Regions from separate parts of the Streptomyces sp. NPDC058470 genome, predicted to be linked through region 3. Evidence: riboswitches for the same ligand, from Rfam matches in the RefSeq annotation. Region 3 holds a riboswitch; each other region holds the start of a gene.
What was found. A riboswitch is a leader RNA that binds a small molecule or an ion and turns the genes downstream of it on or off. The one in region 3 is predicted to bind cyclic di-AMP.
Positions count from the first base shown of each region.

Region 1 (4,533 bases), on a different contig from region 3:
CGCCCGATCCACGGGACCAGGTATTCGCGCGCCCAGTGGATGTTGTCGCGCCGGACCTCGAGCGTGCCGCGCGGCGGAAGCGGCGGCCACGGCTGGTCAGGGTCGGCCGGCACTTCGAGGCCGAGGACCTGGCCGGCCCGGAGCGCGACGCGGGTGTGGCCCTCGGGTGACAGGTGGAGGCGGTCGCCGTCCCAGGCGCGGCGATCCTGAATCGTCTTCAGGGACCACAGGTCCAGGACAGGGCAGCCGTACCTGTCGGCGATGGCCCGTAGGTGCCCGTTGTACGTGGCGATCTTGCCGCGCATGTGCTTCAGCACGGGCACGCCACGGGTGTCGAACCCGGTCGTCACCAGGACGGTGCCGACGGCGGAGGTGAGGTCGGCGACCGCGCGCTCGAAGCGCTCCGCGACCTCGTCGGGGTCGACGCCGGGCCGGATGATGTCGTTGCCGCCCGCGCAGAAGGAGACCAGGTCCGGCGCCAGCTCCTTCGCCCGCGAGAGCTGGTGCTCGATGATCTGGTCGAGCAGTTTGCCGCGGACGGCGAGATTGGTGTAGGTGAAGTCGCCCTCGGGGCGCCGGTCCGCGAGCAGTACCGCGAACCGGTCCGCCCAACCGACAAAGGCCCCGTCAGGCCCGGGGTCGCCGACGCCCTCGGTGAAGCTGTCCCCCACCGCTACGTACGACCCGATCACTGATCTGTTGCCACTCTTCGAATCGTCTGCCACAACGACCCATGATTCACCTTCGAGTGTGACCTACGCGACCGTATTATGGGGTTGACGGGTGGTGACATAAGCCACGCATAAAGTCTGGGTCAAGCTCGGAATAAGGGCCCACCAGGGGTAGTTGAACAGCCACCGCGCCTGGAAGGGAATGTCCGAGGGCGCGACATCCTGAGCACGAAACGCCGAAGGCCGGACCCTGGGGATCGTGGGGTCCGGCCTTCAGCGGCGAGCGAGAGACGTCAGCCGACGGTGACACCGTGGGAGCGCAGGTACGCAACCGGGTCCACGTCCGAGCCGTAGTCCGGCGTCGTGCGGATCTCGAAGTGCAGGTGCGGTCCGGTGACGTTGCCGGTCGCCCCGGAGAGGCCGATCTGCTGCCCCCCGGTCACGGTCTGGCCCGCCGAGACGGAGAGGGAGGAGAGATGGGCGTACTGCGAGTACTCGCCGTCGGCGTGCTGGATGACGACCTGGTTACCGTACGCGCCGCCCCAGCCCGCCGAGACGACGGTGCCCGCGGCGACGGACTTGACGGTGGTGCCGGTCGGGACCACGAAGTCCACGCCCGTGTGGTAGCCGCTGGACCACATGCTGCCGGCAACCTTGTAGCCGGTGCCGATGGTCGCACCCTCGACCGGCAGCGTGTAACCGGAACTGCTGCTGGAGGCCGCGGTGTCGTCGGCCTTGGCCGTGGGCTCGGCCGCCGTCTTGGCGGACGACTCGGACGCCTTCGAGGGCTTCGTCGACTTGGACGACTTGGTCGCGCCGCTCGACCCGGCGGCCTTCTTGCCGATCGTCAGCTTCAGACCCGGGTGGATCAGAGCGGGGTCCTCGCCCACAGCCTTGCGGTTGTCCGAGTACAGCTTCTTCCAGCCGCCACTGACGCTCTGGTCGTCGGCGATCTTCGAGAGGGAGTCACCGGCCTTTACCGCATAGGTCTTCGTCGCGGTCTTCTCGGCCGCGGCGGGAGCGGAAATGGCGGCCTTTTCGGCAGCCGTGGCAGCCTTCTCCAACGCCGTGGAAGCAGTGGAAGCCGAGGTCGCGGCATGGGCCCCAGTGGCCCCCATGAGCGGCAGCGCGAGCGCGGCGCCACCCGTTCCGGCCACGGCGATCGAGCGCGTGAAACGCTGGGACTTGGGACGGCGGTGCTTACCCTTCGCGGGCATGACGAATTCCTCTCCGGCGCCTGCGAGGTGAGCTGTCGGGTGCGGGCTGGAGATGCCCGGCCGCGCTGCTGCGCGGCTATACCCCTAGCCGTTCCGGAGACCGGAACAGGCGTCTTACCTGTGGGTCCCCCGCTCCTGCCACATACGGGTGAGTGTGCGGATTCCGGTCGGCGGCAGGATTGGGCGTCCGTCCGGATTGAGGGTGAACGTAAGCGAAATAAGACGGCGTCGACAAGCATGTGGATTTTCTGCGCCTGCGCCACCCTTGATCCACGCCGGAATTACCGTCACCCTCCGTCGACGGAGGGCCTTTCCTGCCCGGCAATTCACCAGAGAATCCGGGCAGGTTGACAAAGAGGCGTCGCAACACATCGTCACGAATATGACGCTGCTCACGCACGCCGACCCAGGATGCCTTATTACAGGGCCAGTTGTAATGAAGCAGCTAATTCGGACAGAACAGCCAGATGCGACGCAGTCGGATAACTACCACATCATCGTCCGCACCGATCTCCACCATCGAGCCTCCATAGATGCGGACAGACAGGAATAAATCCTCATGCCATCGCGCACCCGGGAGTTCCGGAGGCGACGGCCCGCACCTGCGAAGACAACGCCTGTGGACAACTCATTGCCCCAGGAACCCATGTCGTATCGTCGAGAGCGCAACGTCCGTCGGCGGGCGACGCCGAGCAGCGCCGACGGCTGACCGGGAGGAGCCCCCGTGACACAGCAGGTCCCGTCGACCGAACCCGAGCTGACCGCTGTGCGCAACTTCCGGGACGTGGGCGGCCTGCCCACCACGGACGGCCACCGGGTGAAGTACGGGGTGCTGTTCCGCAGCGGACATCTCGCGCACGCCACGGAGGACGACGCCGCGTTCCTCGCCTCCCTCGGCCTGCACACGATCTTCGACTTCCGCAACGCTTCGGACCAGAAGCTGGAGGGTCCGGACGTCGAGCTGCCGGGCGTGCGGAACGTGAATCTGCCGCTGACCGACCCGGCCGACGGCTCCGAGTTCTGGAAGATGGTCCGCGACGGCGATCTCGAACAGCTGCGCACGCTCCTCGCGGACGGCAAGGCGGCGAACCGGATGATCAACTCCTACCGCACCATCATCAAGGAGCGCACCGCCGAGCATTCCCAGGTGCTGCACTCGATGGCAGAGGACAGCGTGCCCGCGCTGATGCACTGCGCCGCGGGCAAGGACCGCGCCGGCCTCTCCATAGCCGTGACACTCCTGGCCGTCGGCGTCGAGCGCGAGGCCATCGTGGCCGACTACCTGGAGTCGAACGCCCTGCACCGTCGCTACAAGGTCCACCGCAGCAGCTCCTCCGCATCGGCTTACTCCCCGGAGGTCATGGAACTGCTCAGCCCGCTGTTCGACGCCCGCGCCGAGTACCTTACCGCGGCCTTCGAGACGATCGAGGAGACCTGGGGCAGCGTCGACGCCTACCTGGAGCGGGGCCTTGGGCTCACCCCGGGGCTGCGGGCCGGGCTGCGCGAGCGGCTCCTCGACTGACACGGCACAGGTCTCCCGGTCCCGGCCGACGGGTGCCTACTGGTTCTGTGCGCCCAGCGTGAACAGCAGGTAGACGAAGGCCGCGAAGAGGTGGCCGACGGCGACGTAGATGATCAGCCGTACCCACAGTGCACGGGGGAGCTTGTCGTCCATGGAGCGGCGCGGGCCGGATTCCGTGGGATCGGTCATGGTGTCTCTCCCAGGGTCGGGTGGTCGGTCGCCGGGCCGAGGCACAGCGCGGCGGTGGGGCTCTGCAGCAGGGTGTGTACGAAGAGCAGCTCGGCGCCGTCCCGGTCGGCGGCGGCGATACGGTGCGGGGTGAGCGAGTCGAAGTGCGCGCTGTCCCCCGGGGCGAGCACATGCGCGCTGTCACCGAGGCGCAGCCGCAGTCGCCCTCTCAGGACGTGGAGCCACTCCTCACCGGGGTGGACGCGCACGATGTCGCCCTGCGAGCCGTACGGGACGTGCACGCGCAGGGCCTGCATCCCGCGGCCCGAGCCGCCCGCCTGCCAGTAGGTCCAGCCGCCCGCCGCGGTCGGCTCCATGTCGGCGGCGCGCACCACGGCGTCCCGCTCGGGGACCGTCTCGCCGAGCAGCTCGGAGACGGTCGTACCGTAGATACGCGCGAGTGCGAGCAGCATCGGCAGCGAGGGCTGGCGCTGCCCGGTCTCCAGGCGCGAGAGGTGGGCGGGCGAGAGCCCGGCGGCACGGGCCGCGGCCTCCAGGGTCAGGGAGGCCCGGCGGCGCAGCCCACGCAGCTGGGGTGCGACGACGTGCAGCTCGTCGGCGGTTCCCTGCGGGGAAGGGTTCATACCCTCGGCGGTGCTCATGCCTCCATTGAGCCCGAGCCTTGCCTCTGGGGCAAACTTCTTGCCCCAGAGGCAAGAATCAAACGGTTCGGCACCCCGGCAGTCTCAGCGACCGCTCCTTCACCGGTTCGCCACCGCCTGCTTCACCAGGGTCTTCCCGAAGTCCCACATCAGCCCGCCCCCGCCGTGCGCGTCGTCCATCACGGCCGTGAAGGCATCCACGAAGCGGTCCACGTCCCCCTCGTCGATGACCAGCGGCGGGATCAGCTTGATCACCTCCAGGTGATCGCCGGAGACCTGGGTGAGAATCCGGT
Region 1 is NZ_JBHXMF010000108.1:136-4,668, forward strand. Features, by position in the region: gene ACFWP7_RS41490 (SGNH/GDSL hydrolase family protein) at 1-692, opposite strand, end outside; gene ACFWP7_RS41495 (peptidoglycan DD-metalloendopeptidase family protein) at 965-1,888, opposite strand; cyclic di-AMP (ydaO/yuaA leader) riboswitch at 1,893-2,057, opposite strand; gene ACFWP7_RS41500 (tyrosine-protein phosphatase) at 2,613-3,410, shown strand; gene ACFWP7_RS41505 (DUF6126 family protein) at 3,447-3,563, opposite strand; gene ACFWP7_RS41510 (helix-turn-helix domain-containing protein) at 3,596-4,240, opposite strand; gene ACFWP7_RS41515 (aspartate aminotransferase family protein) at 4,340-4,533, opposite strand, start outside.
Region 1: it holds a riboswitch for cyclic di-AMP, as region 3 does, so the genes downstream of both, ACFWP7_RS41495 (peptidoglycan DD-metalloendopeptidase family protein) here and ACFWP7_RS30410 (M23 family metallopeptidase) in region 3, are expected to answer to the same signal.

Region 2 (4,533 bases), on a different contig from region 3:
GTGGTCGGAGGCGCGGATGAGCCCGGAGATGAGGTCTTCGCCGGGGCCGAGTGTGTCCGAGAGCGCCTCCCGCTTGCGCTGGATCAGCTCGGCGAGATAACTGCGCATCTTCTTCACGGACCGCCCGACACCGCCCCTGGGCCCACCGCCGTGCCGGATCATCATCCCCGCCCAGTCCCGGAAGTCGTCCTGGTCCTCGCGGGGGACGCCGAGTAGGTCGCAGATGGCGTAGATGGGGAGGGGGAAGGCGAACTCGTGAATGAGGTCGGCGCTTCCGGTATGCGCAAACTGATCGATGAGCTGGTCGGTCAACTCTTGGACTCTGGGCTCGAATTCGGCCACCCGGCGGGGTGTGAACGCCTTGGAGACGAGTCGGCGGAGCCGCGTGTGGTCCGGCGGGTCGATGTTGAGCAGATGGGTCATGAGGTTGGCGCTGCGCTCGCCGGGGATGCCCGTCTTGCTCTTGCCGTGGGCGTCTTCGGAATGGTGGGCGGGATTCTTCGAGAGCCGCTGGTCGGCGAGAGCCTCCTTGGCGTCCGCGTACCGGGTGATCAGCCAGGCCTCCACCCCACTGGGGAGCGTGGTTTGGTGCACGGGCGAATGCTCGCGGAGCCACGCGTAGGCAGGGTAGGGGTCGGTGGCGAACTCCCAGGTGAAGAGTTCGGGTTTGTTATGGGGGGCGTTCACGGGCTGACGGTACCGGGCGCCGTGTTGCGCGGGTGAGATCGCCGAATTGTGCAATTTCCCTTCAACTGCACAGAGTGACAGGGAAAGTTCCCCAAAACGGCACCGGCCCCAGCGCGCTTGCATCAGCGCAAAGGAGCCGGAACCTTCCCGCCGGTGCTCGAACACCCCGGGGACGGAACAGTCTCGGAGGACTGAACACGCCCACTGTGGTGCGCCCATGCCTTGCCGCCCCGGCGTCCGTGGTCCGTGGTGTGGTCGCTGAGGACACGGGGGCGCGGCGGTAGCCAAACCCAGTGCCGGGTCTGCGGCCGACTCATTTCGTGACACTCCGTGGCCCTGCACACCTCACCGAATTCGGCTTACCCCGCCTCCCCGCGCCGGGGAGGCCGGACCACCCGCCTCCCGACCTCCAACTCGCAAGGGATTCCGCCGATTTGCACTGACGCGGGGGGCGCATTATACGTGGATTGCGTACGATTCCAGTGGAGTTCACGGCTCCGCTCCAGTTGTCCGCCGGGTGGGCCTGAGGCGGTTCGGGGGCTGCGGAAAGCTGACGATCCATCAACATTGTGATCTTCACGTGATCTACGCTGCATCGACTTGTGACAAGCGTTCGCGTGCGGATACGTTCGACGAACAGCGCGGATCATGCGTCGCAGACGTCGGCTGGCGTCGCCGTATGTCGCTGTAGTCACCTGCTGTCACATGAAAGGGCTTCCGCATGCTCTCCGGGAACGGTCGCCATCGTCGCCCCCGTCAGGCCCCGGCTCTCCTTGTCGCGGCAGGAGTGACCGGATCGGCGATCGCGATCCCGTTGCTCGGTGCCGCGAGTGCGAGTGCGGCCGACACCACTACTTGGGACCGCGTCGCGGAGTGCGAGACGGGTGCCGCCTGGAGCGACAACGCCGGTGACGGGTACTACGGCGGGCTGCATGTGACCCAGTGGGACTGGGAGAACTACGGCGGCCTCGAGTACGCCCCGAGCGCCGACCAGGCCAGCCGCTCGCAGCAGATAGCCGTCGCCGAGAAGATCCTCGACGGCCGGGGGCTCGTCGCCTGGCCCACCTGCGGACCCCTCTCCGGGCTCAGCAAGGACTCCGCCTCGGTGGAGGTCGACACGGGCGTGGTGGACGACTCACCGTCGGCCACGCCCGGTTCCGCGGACCCGTCCGCATCGTCCAGCCCTTCCCCGTCCGCATCGTCCAGCCCCTCCCCGTCCGGCTCGCCCTCCGCGGACGCAACCGAGGACACCGGAAACCCCACCAACTCCGACGCTCCGGAGGTGGAGGCGAGTGCGGACGCGAGCGCCGACCCAAGTGCCACGAAAAGTGATGAATCGGATAAGTCCGCCCCGGCCGACGATTCTTCGAGTGCGCCCGAGGATGAGGCGACCGCCGGGCGTCACCGTGGTGACACCGCCACCGAGGGTGCGACCGACGGCCGTACGGACGACGCCACCTCCGGACGGCACGCCTCACGTGACTCCGACACGGCCCGCGCCGTCGTCGACGGCTCCTATGTCGTCCAGGCCGGCGACAGCCTCTCGGTCATCGCCGACGCCCTTGGCCTCGACGGCGGATGGACCCAGCTGTACGACGAGAACAAGGAGACGGTCGGCGCCGACGCGGACCTCATCCTCCCCGGTCAGAGCCTGGCAGTTGGTGCTGAATAGGGTGAAAAGCAGCGGGAGTTCGCGTCATGGTTCGCCATAGAATGTCCAGTTTGGCGAGAATGAGAGATGGATCTCAGACCCCCTGATCGTCTTTGATATTCCGCCGATCGCCTGCCTACGGTCGTGACCGCTCGCCACAGTGAGCCCCGACGGTCGCAACGCCGAATCCTGCCAGCGGCCGTACGGGAACAGTCGTCGCGTCAAGCGCCGTAGGCAGGAGCGGGGGACCCAAGGTAAGCGCCGCGCCCGGTAGTTGACCGGGAGTGGCTTGGGGTGAAGCCGTGCATCGAAGGGTGCGCGACCGGGCACTCACCCGCCCGAACCCGACAGCTCACCTCGTAGGCGTCGGTGAGGGGATCACTTCATGCTGCGTTCGTGCAAGGGCAAGCACCGTCGCCCGTCCAAAGTCACCCGTATCGCCACGCTCGCCGGAGTGACCGGCGTCGCCGTCGCCGCTCCGCTGATGGCGGCCGGCACCGCCTCCGCCGCCACCACCTCCGAGTGGGACACCGTCGCCCAGTGCGAGTCCGGTGGCAACTGGTCCATCAACACCGGCAACGGCTACTACGGCGGCCTGCAGTTCTCCTCCTCCACCTGGTCCGCGTACGGCGGCAGCTCGTACGCCTCCACCGCCGACCAGGCCTCCAAGTCCCAGCAGATATCCGTCGCCGAGAAGGTTCTCGCCGCGCAGGGCAAGGGCGCCTGGCCGACCTGCGGCACGGGCCTGTCGAACGCCGCGAACGACGCCGGCAGCACCACCCCTTCGCAGCCGAGCACGCCGAGCACGCCGAGCACGCCGAGTGCACCGAGCTCGGGGACCGACGAGCAGCGTGCCTCGCGTTCCTCGGAGCGGGAGACCGCCAAGAAGGAGACCGTCGAGACCCCGACCGGTAAGACGGTCAAGAAGGGTGACGGTGAGTACAAGGTGAAGAAGGACGACACCCTCAGCGAGATCGCCGAGGCGAAGAACGTCAAGGGCGGCTGGCAGAAGCTGTTCGAGCTGAACAAGGACATCATCGACGACGCGGACTTCATCTACCCGGGTCAGCAGCTGCACCTCAGCTGACGGCCCGGGTCGCCGGCCGACGGCGGTCGGCCGGCGACTGACAGGCAGCTCGCGGTTGAACCACAGCCCGCTCCCATACGTGGTCTCCATACTGAAGGCCTCGTGTGGGTCACCCCCGTCCCCCACGGGCTCCCCGCTCCGGTGCGTGTTCCCCCGTACGCACCGGGGCGGGGCTTTTCATTTCCGGCACCGGTCCCGGCGACGCCACCCTCTTCCCCACCTTTTTGTTCCGTTCGGGAACAATATGTGCTCTCAGTTCTGCACAAGAGGGGGTAGACCGGCTGGCCGATCCCTCGGAGCCGGTTAGGCTCATCTACGCGGGGCTGCCACAGTCCCGCGTACCCGCGTCACATTCCTGAAGGAGATGCTCGTGCCGTCCATCGACGTCGTCGTAGCCCGGGAAATCCTCGACTCGCGAGGGAACCCCACCGTCGAGGTCGAGGTCGGCCTCGATGACGGCAGCACCGGTCGTGCCGCCGTCCCGTCCGGCGCCTCCACCGGAGCCTTCGAGGCCATCGAGCTGCGTGACGGTGACCCCAACCGTTACGGCGGTAAGGGTGTCGAGAAGGCCGTCCTCGCCGTCATCGAGCAGATCGGCCCGGAGCTCGTCGGTTACGACGCCACCGAGCAGCGCCTGATCGACCAGGCGATGTTCGACCTGGACGCCACCGACAACAAGGGCTCGCTCGGCGCCAACGCCATCCTCGGCGTCTCCCTCGCCGTCGCGCACGCCGCCTCCGAGGCCAGCGACCTGCCCCTCTTCCGCTACCTGGGCGGCCCGAACGCGCACCTGCTGCCCGTCCCGATGATGAACATCCTGAACGGCGGGTCGCACGCCGACTCGAACGTGGACATCCAGGAGTTCATGATCGCCCCGATCGGTGCGGAGTCCTTCTCCGAGGCGCTGCGCTGGGGCGCCGAGGTCTACCACACCCTCAAGAAGGTGCTGAAGACCAAGGGCCTGTCCACCGGCCTCGGCGACGAGGGCGGCTTCGCCCCGAACCTGGAGTCCAACCGCGCCGCGCTCGACCTCATCATCGAGGCCATCAAGCAGGCCGGTTACATCCCCGGCGAGCAGATCGGGCTCGCGCTCGACGTCGCCGCGTCC
Region 2 is NZ_JBHXMF010000027.1:16,036-20,568, forward strand. Features, by position in the region: gene ACFWP7_RS20705 (cytochrome P450) at 1-687, opposite strand, end outside; gene ACFWP7_RS20710 (transglycosylase family protein) at 1,409-2,359, shown strand; cyclic di-AMP (ydaO/yuaA leader) riboswitch at 2,555-2,719, shown strand; gene ACFWP7_RS20715 (transglycosylase family protein) at 2,724-3,425, shown strand; gene eno (phosphopyruvate hydratase) at 3,790-4,533, shown strand, end outside.
Region 2: it holds a riboswitch for cyclic di-AMP, as region 3 does, so the genes downstream of both, ACFWP7_RS20715 (transglycosylase family protein) here and ACFWP7_RS30410 (M23 family metallopeptidase) in region 3, are expected to answer to the same signal.

Region 3 (4,533 bases):
CGGGCTAAAAGATCTCAGGCGGCCTAAGAGATCCTGCGCCCCCTCCCCCCACACGTAATGCTGCTCCTGAGCCGGCACAGAGGACAGAGGTAGGAGCAGCGATGGGTTCAGTGGGGCGGCGGGTGGCGGCGGTGCTGGTGGCGCCGCTGTTGGTGGGGCTGGTGGCGTCGTGCGGGATGTCGTCGCAGGGGCGGACGGTGCGGGCGCGGGCGAAGGACGCGGCGTTCGAGCACCCCGGGGTGCTGGTCAGCAAGGACCAGTTGAGCGCCGTACGAAAGCATGTGGACGCCGGGGAGCAGCCGTGGCTGCAGGCGTTCCTGGACATGCGGGACAGCAAGTACGGGTCGTACAAATACGAGGCGAAGCCGTACGCCACCGTCGAGTGCCCACCCGGCACCCGGGCCGGGCACGGCTGTGTCGAGGAGCGCGAGGACGCGATCGCGGCGTACACGCAGGCCTTGCTGTGGAGCATCACGGGCAAGCAGGAGCACGCCGACAAGGCGGTTCAGATCATGGACGCCTGGTCGGGGAAGGTGAAGCGGCACACGGAGGGGAACGCCGGCCTGCAGACCGCGTGGGCCGGGTCCACCTGGGCGCGGGCCGGGGAGATCGTGCGGCACACCGGAGCCACCTGGCCGACGGCGAGCGTGGCACGGTTCCAGGGCATGCTGCGGACCGCCTACCTCCCCGAAGTCAGCAGGAAGGTCCCGGACTACAACGGGAACTGGGACCTCGTCATGACCGACGCCGCCATCGGGATCGCTGTGTTCCTCGACGACCACAAGGCGTTCGACGACGCCGTCGAGCGGTTCCGCCAGCGCGTGCCCGCGTACTTCTACCTCGCGAAGGACGGGAAGGTGCCGCTGACACCCGTCGGCAGCACCGTCGACACCCCGCAGAAGCTGACCACGTACTGGTTCGGCCAGCAGCGCTACACGGACGGGGTCTCGCAGGAGACCTGCCGCAACTTCAAGCACGTCGGGTACTCGCTCGCCGCCACCGCGCACATCGCCGAGACCGCCTGGCACCAGGGCGTCGACCTCTACAGCGGCGTCAAGGACCGGCTGAAGGCCGCGCTCGACTTCCACTCCAGATACCAGATGGGGGAGACGGCGCCCGCGTGGCTGTGCGGCGGGCGGGTCGACCGGAACATGGGGCCCGACCTGGAGGTCGCGCTCAACCACCTGGAGGACCGGCTCGACGTGCACGTCCCGGCCGCCCACCGGCTGGCCGAGCAGACGCGGCCGGCCGGCACGGACGATCTCTTCGTGTCCTGGGAGACGCTCACGCACGCCGGGAATCCGGCCGCCTGAGGGGTGGGCATCCATGCTGGTCCTGGGGGTCCCGCTGATGGCGTATAGTTGCGTTTAACGGCGCGGGGTGGAGCAGCTCGGTAGCTCGCTGGGCTCATAACCCAGAGGTCGCAGGTTCAAATCCTGTCCCCGCTACTCAAGGCCAAGGGCCGGAACTCGGATTCACGAGTTCCGGCCCTTGGTGTTTGCCCGTGCCCCGGGGACGCGGGCGTCCCTCGGTCGGCTCACACCGGTCGCCGCCCGCCCCCGCTCCGGGAAATCTGGACGGGTGGGGCAGCAAGCAGGCGAGCAGCGGGCGGGGGATCCGCACGACCGGAGCAACCCGTCCGGCGACCGGAGCGGCGACCGACACGGCGATCCGTACGACGGTTCGCCCGACCAGCCGCTCGACCCGTCGTACGACCGGTCCGGTGGGCGGTTGCCGGGAGATCCCGTGCCCGACCCCGGGCTGGCGGGCGCGGCGCCGCCCGGACCGGCGGGAATCGACGGGCGGAGGGTCTCGCACACCCAGAGGTTCGTCCGGGTGCTCCCCGCGCTGCTCATCGTCGCCGGGATCCTCTACGAGTACTTCACGCCGAAGGACTTCACCGGCGCCCCCCTCTTCACGGCCGCCGCGCTCGTGGCGGCGCCCCTCTACTCGCTGCGCGGCACCGTGGTGACCGGAGCCCTGGCCGTCGTGGGGGCCGTCGCGGTCCAGATGAAGCTCGGGGTGGCCCTGCACGCCGAGGCGGTCACCGAAGCGATCACGGTGGCGACGGCCGCCGCACTGGCCGCCTTCATCAACGTCGTCGTCCGGCGCGGCAACGAGCGGCTCGCCTCCGTCCGCGAGATCGCCGAGGCCGCCCAGCGCGCCGTACTGCCGCAGCCCGAGGAGCGGATCGGCGGGCTCGACGTCGCGGCGCGGTACGAGGCGGCGCAGGAGGACGCGTTCATCGGCGGTGACCTCTACGCGGTGCAGGACTCCCCGTACGGCGTACGGCTGGTCGTGGGCGACGTACGCGGCAAGGGCATCGGTGCGGTGGCCGCCGTCGCCGTCGTCATCGGGGCGTTCCGGGAGGCGGCCGAGCAGGAGGCGACGCTGGAGGCGGTCGCGGGACGCCTGGAGCGGGCCCTGGCACGCGAGGGCACCCGGCGCGAAAGCCTCGACGCCTTCGAGGGGTTCACCACGGCGGTGCTGGCGGAGATCCCGCACGGCGAGGAGGTCGTACGGATCGTCAACCGCGGCCATCCCCCGCCGCTGCTCCTGCGCGCGGACGGCACACTCACCACGCTCGACGCCGAGGATCCCGCACTGCCCCTCGGAATGGGCGAGTTGGGCATGTGGCCCGACCGTGCGCAGCAGGCGGAGTTCCCGCGGGGAGCCATGCTGCTCCTCCATACGGACGGGCTGTCCGAGGCCCGCGACGAACGCGGGCGCTTCTACGATCCCGCGGCGAGCCTCGCCGGACGGACCTTCCCGGCGCCCGAGGCGCTGCTGACCACCCTCGCCGAGGAGGTCCGCCGGCACTCCGGCGGCGGCACGACGGACGACATGGCGCTGCTCGCCGTACGGCGTCCGTGAAAGCCTTCGGTCGCGTTGTCACCAGGGGTGATCGGATGGCGTCCCTCCGCATAACATCTGATGCACCGTCAGAAATCAGGTGACCGACAAGAGACGGTCAACTCGCCCGTTTTACGGTGGTGATGACCCGTAAGTCCTGGCCAGAAGCGTTAATGATCAGTCAGAACGGCTTGGAATCCGGTGCCCGCGTCTATTAACGTTCGATAACGCAGCGCGGTAGTCCCAGCCGTCACAAGAGTCGGCTCCGTGCGCACGCGCCGAATCCCGCAAGGGAACCGGGGAACCACCAACTTGGGGTGAATCGAGCGTCTTCCGCGGTGGGAACACCAGCGGTTGACGCGCGTAGGAGACCTTCCTGCTCCGAACCCGTCAGCTAACCCGGTAGGCGAGAAGGAAGGAAAGGAGCACGCCCACGTGGCGTCCAACCCGCCTGCCCAGGCACCCTCGTACCCGCCGAGCGAAACGCACACCTTCGGTTACGGCATGGACGACGAGGGCCCCCGGGAGGAGTGGAATCCCACCGAGGAATCCCTCCGTCCCATCCGCGGCCGGCACCGCGTCTCCAAGCAACGCGGAGGCGGCGGACTCGCTCGCAGCTCCACCGTTCTGGGCGTCGGCGTCATAGCCGCCGTCGGCGCGGGTGGCATGGCCACCGCGGCGCCCGGCAAGCCGCCGGTTTCGATCTCGGTGCCCGACCTGCCGTCCGTGGGCTCGATCCTCTTGGACGACAGCTCCGGCGACGAGGCCAAGGGCTCCACCACCCCGCTCACCAGCGCCGGTCTGACGACCGCCGACACCGAGCAGGGCGCCACGGACGCGGGCGAGGTCCTGCGTTCGCGCATCATGCAGCAGGCCGAGGTCCAGAAGGACCAGGCGGACACCGCGGCCCAGCAGGCCGCCCAGACAGCCGCCGTGAAGAAGGCAGCCGACGCCGCCGCCAAGGAGCAGAAGGCGGCCGAGGCCAAGGAAGCCGCCGCGAAGAAGAAGGCGGAGGAGGAGGCCGCGGCCAAGGCGGAGGCGGAGCGCCTCGCCGAGCTCGCCAAGAGCTACACGCTGCCGACCTCCTCGTACACCATCACCTCGACCTTCGGTCAGGCCGGCGCGCTGTGGTCCTCCGGCTATCACACCGGCCTCGACTTCGCCGCTCCCACGGGCACGCTGATCAAGGCGGTCCACAGCGGCACCGTCACGGAGGCGGGCTGGGCCGGGTCGTACGGCTACCGCACGATCCTCACCCTCGACGACGGCACGGAGCTGTGGTTCTGCCACCAGTCGTCGATCAGCGTCAGCGTGGGGCAGAAGGTCGCCACCGGTGATGTCATCGGGCGCGTGGGTGCGACGGGCAACGTCACCGGGGCGCATCTGCACCTGGAGGTTCACCCGGACGGCTCCGAGACCGGGATCGACCCGATGGCGTGGCTGCAGAGCAAGGGGCTCAACCCCTGACGCGTACGGTGCCGTACAGGCGCGTACGTGCGTTGTTCCCTGTTCCCCGGCAGCCCTGACGTCATCCCCCCGACGTCAGGGCTGCCGGTCAGGTACGTGCGGAATACAGTCATCCGCTCAGGACGTTGAATTCTGGCATGACTTCTCTTCGCAAGCTTGGTTCGTCCGACCTTGAGGTCTTCCCGCTCGCCCTCGGCGGCAACGTCTGGGGCT
Region 3 is NZ_JBHXMF010000048.1:42,541-47,073, forward strand. Features, by position in the region: gene ACFWP7_RS30395 (alginate lyase family protein) at 102-1,313, shown strand; tRNA gene ACFWP7_RS30400 (tRNA-Met) at 1,375-1,448, shown strand; gene ACFWP7_RS30405 (PP2C family protein-serine/threonine phosphatase) at 1,747-2,874, shown strand; cyclic di-AMP (ydaO/yuaA leader) riboswitch at 3,120-3,277, shown strand; gene ACFWP7_RS30410 (M23 family metallopeptidase) at 3,289-4,320, shown strand; gene ACFWP7_RS30415 (aldo/keto reductase) at 4,458-4,533, shown strand, end outside.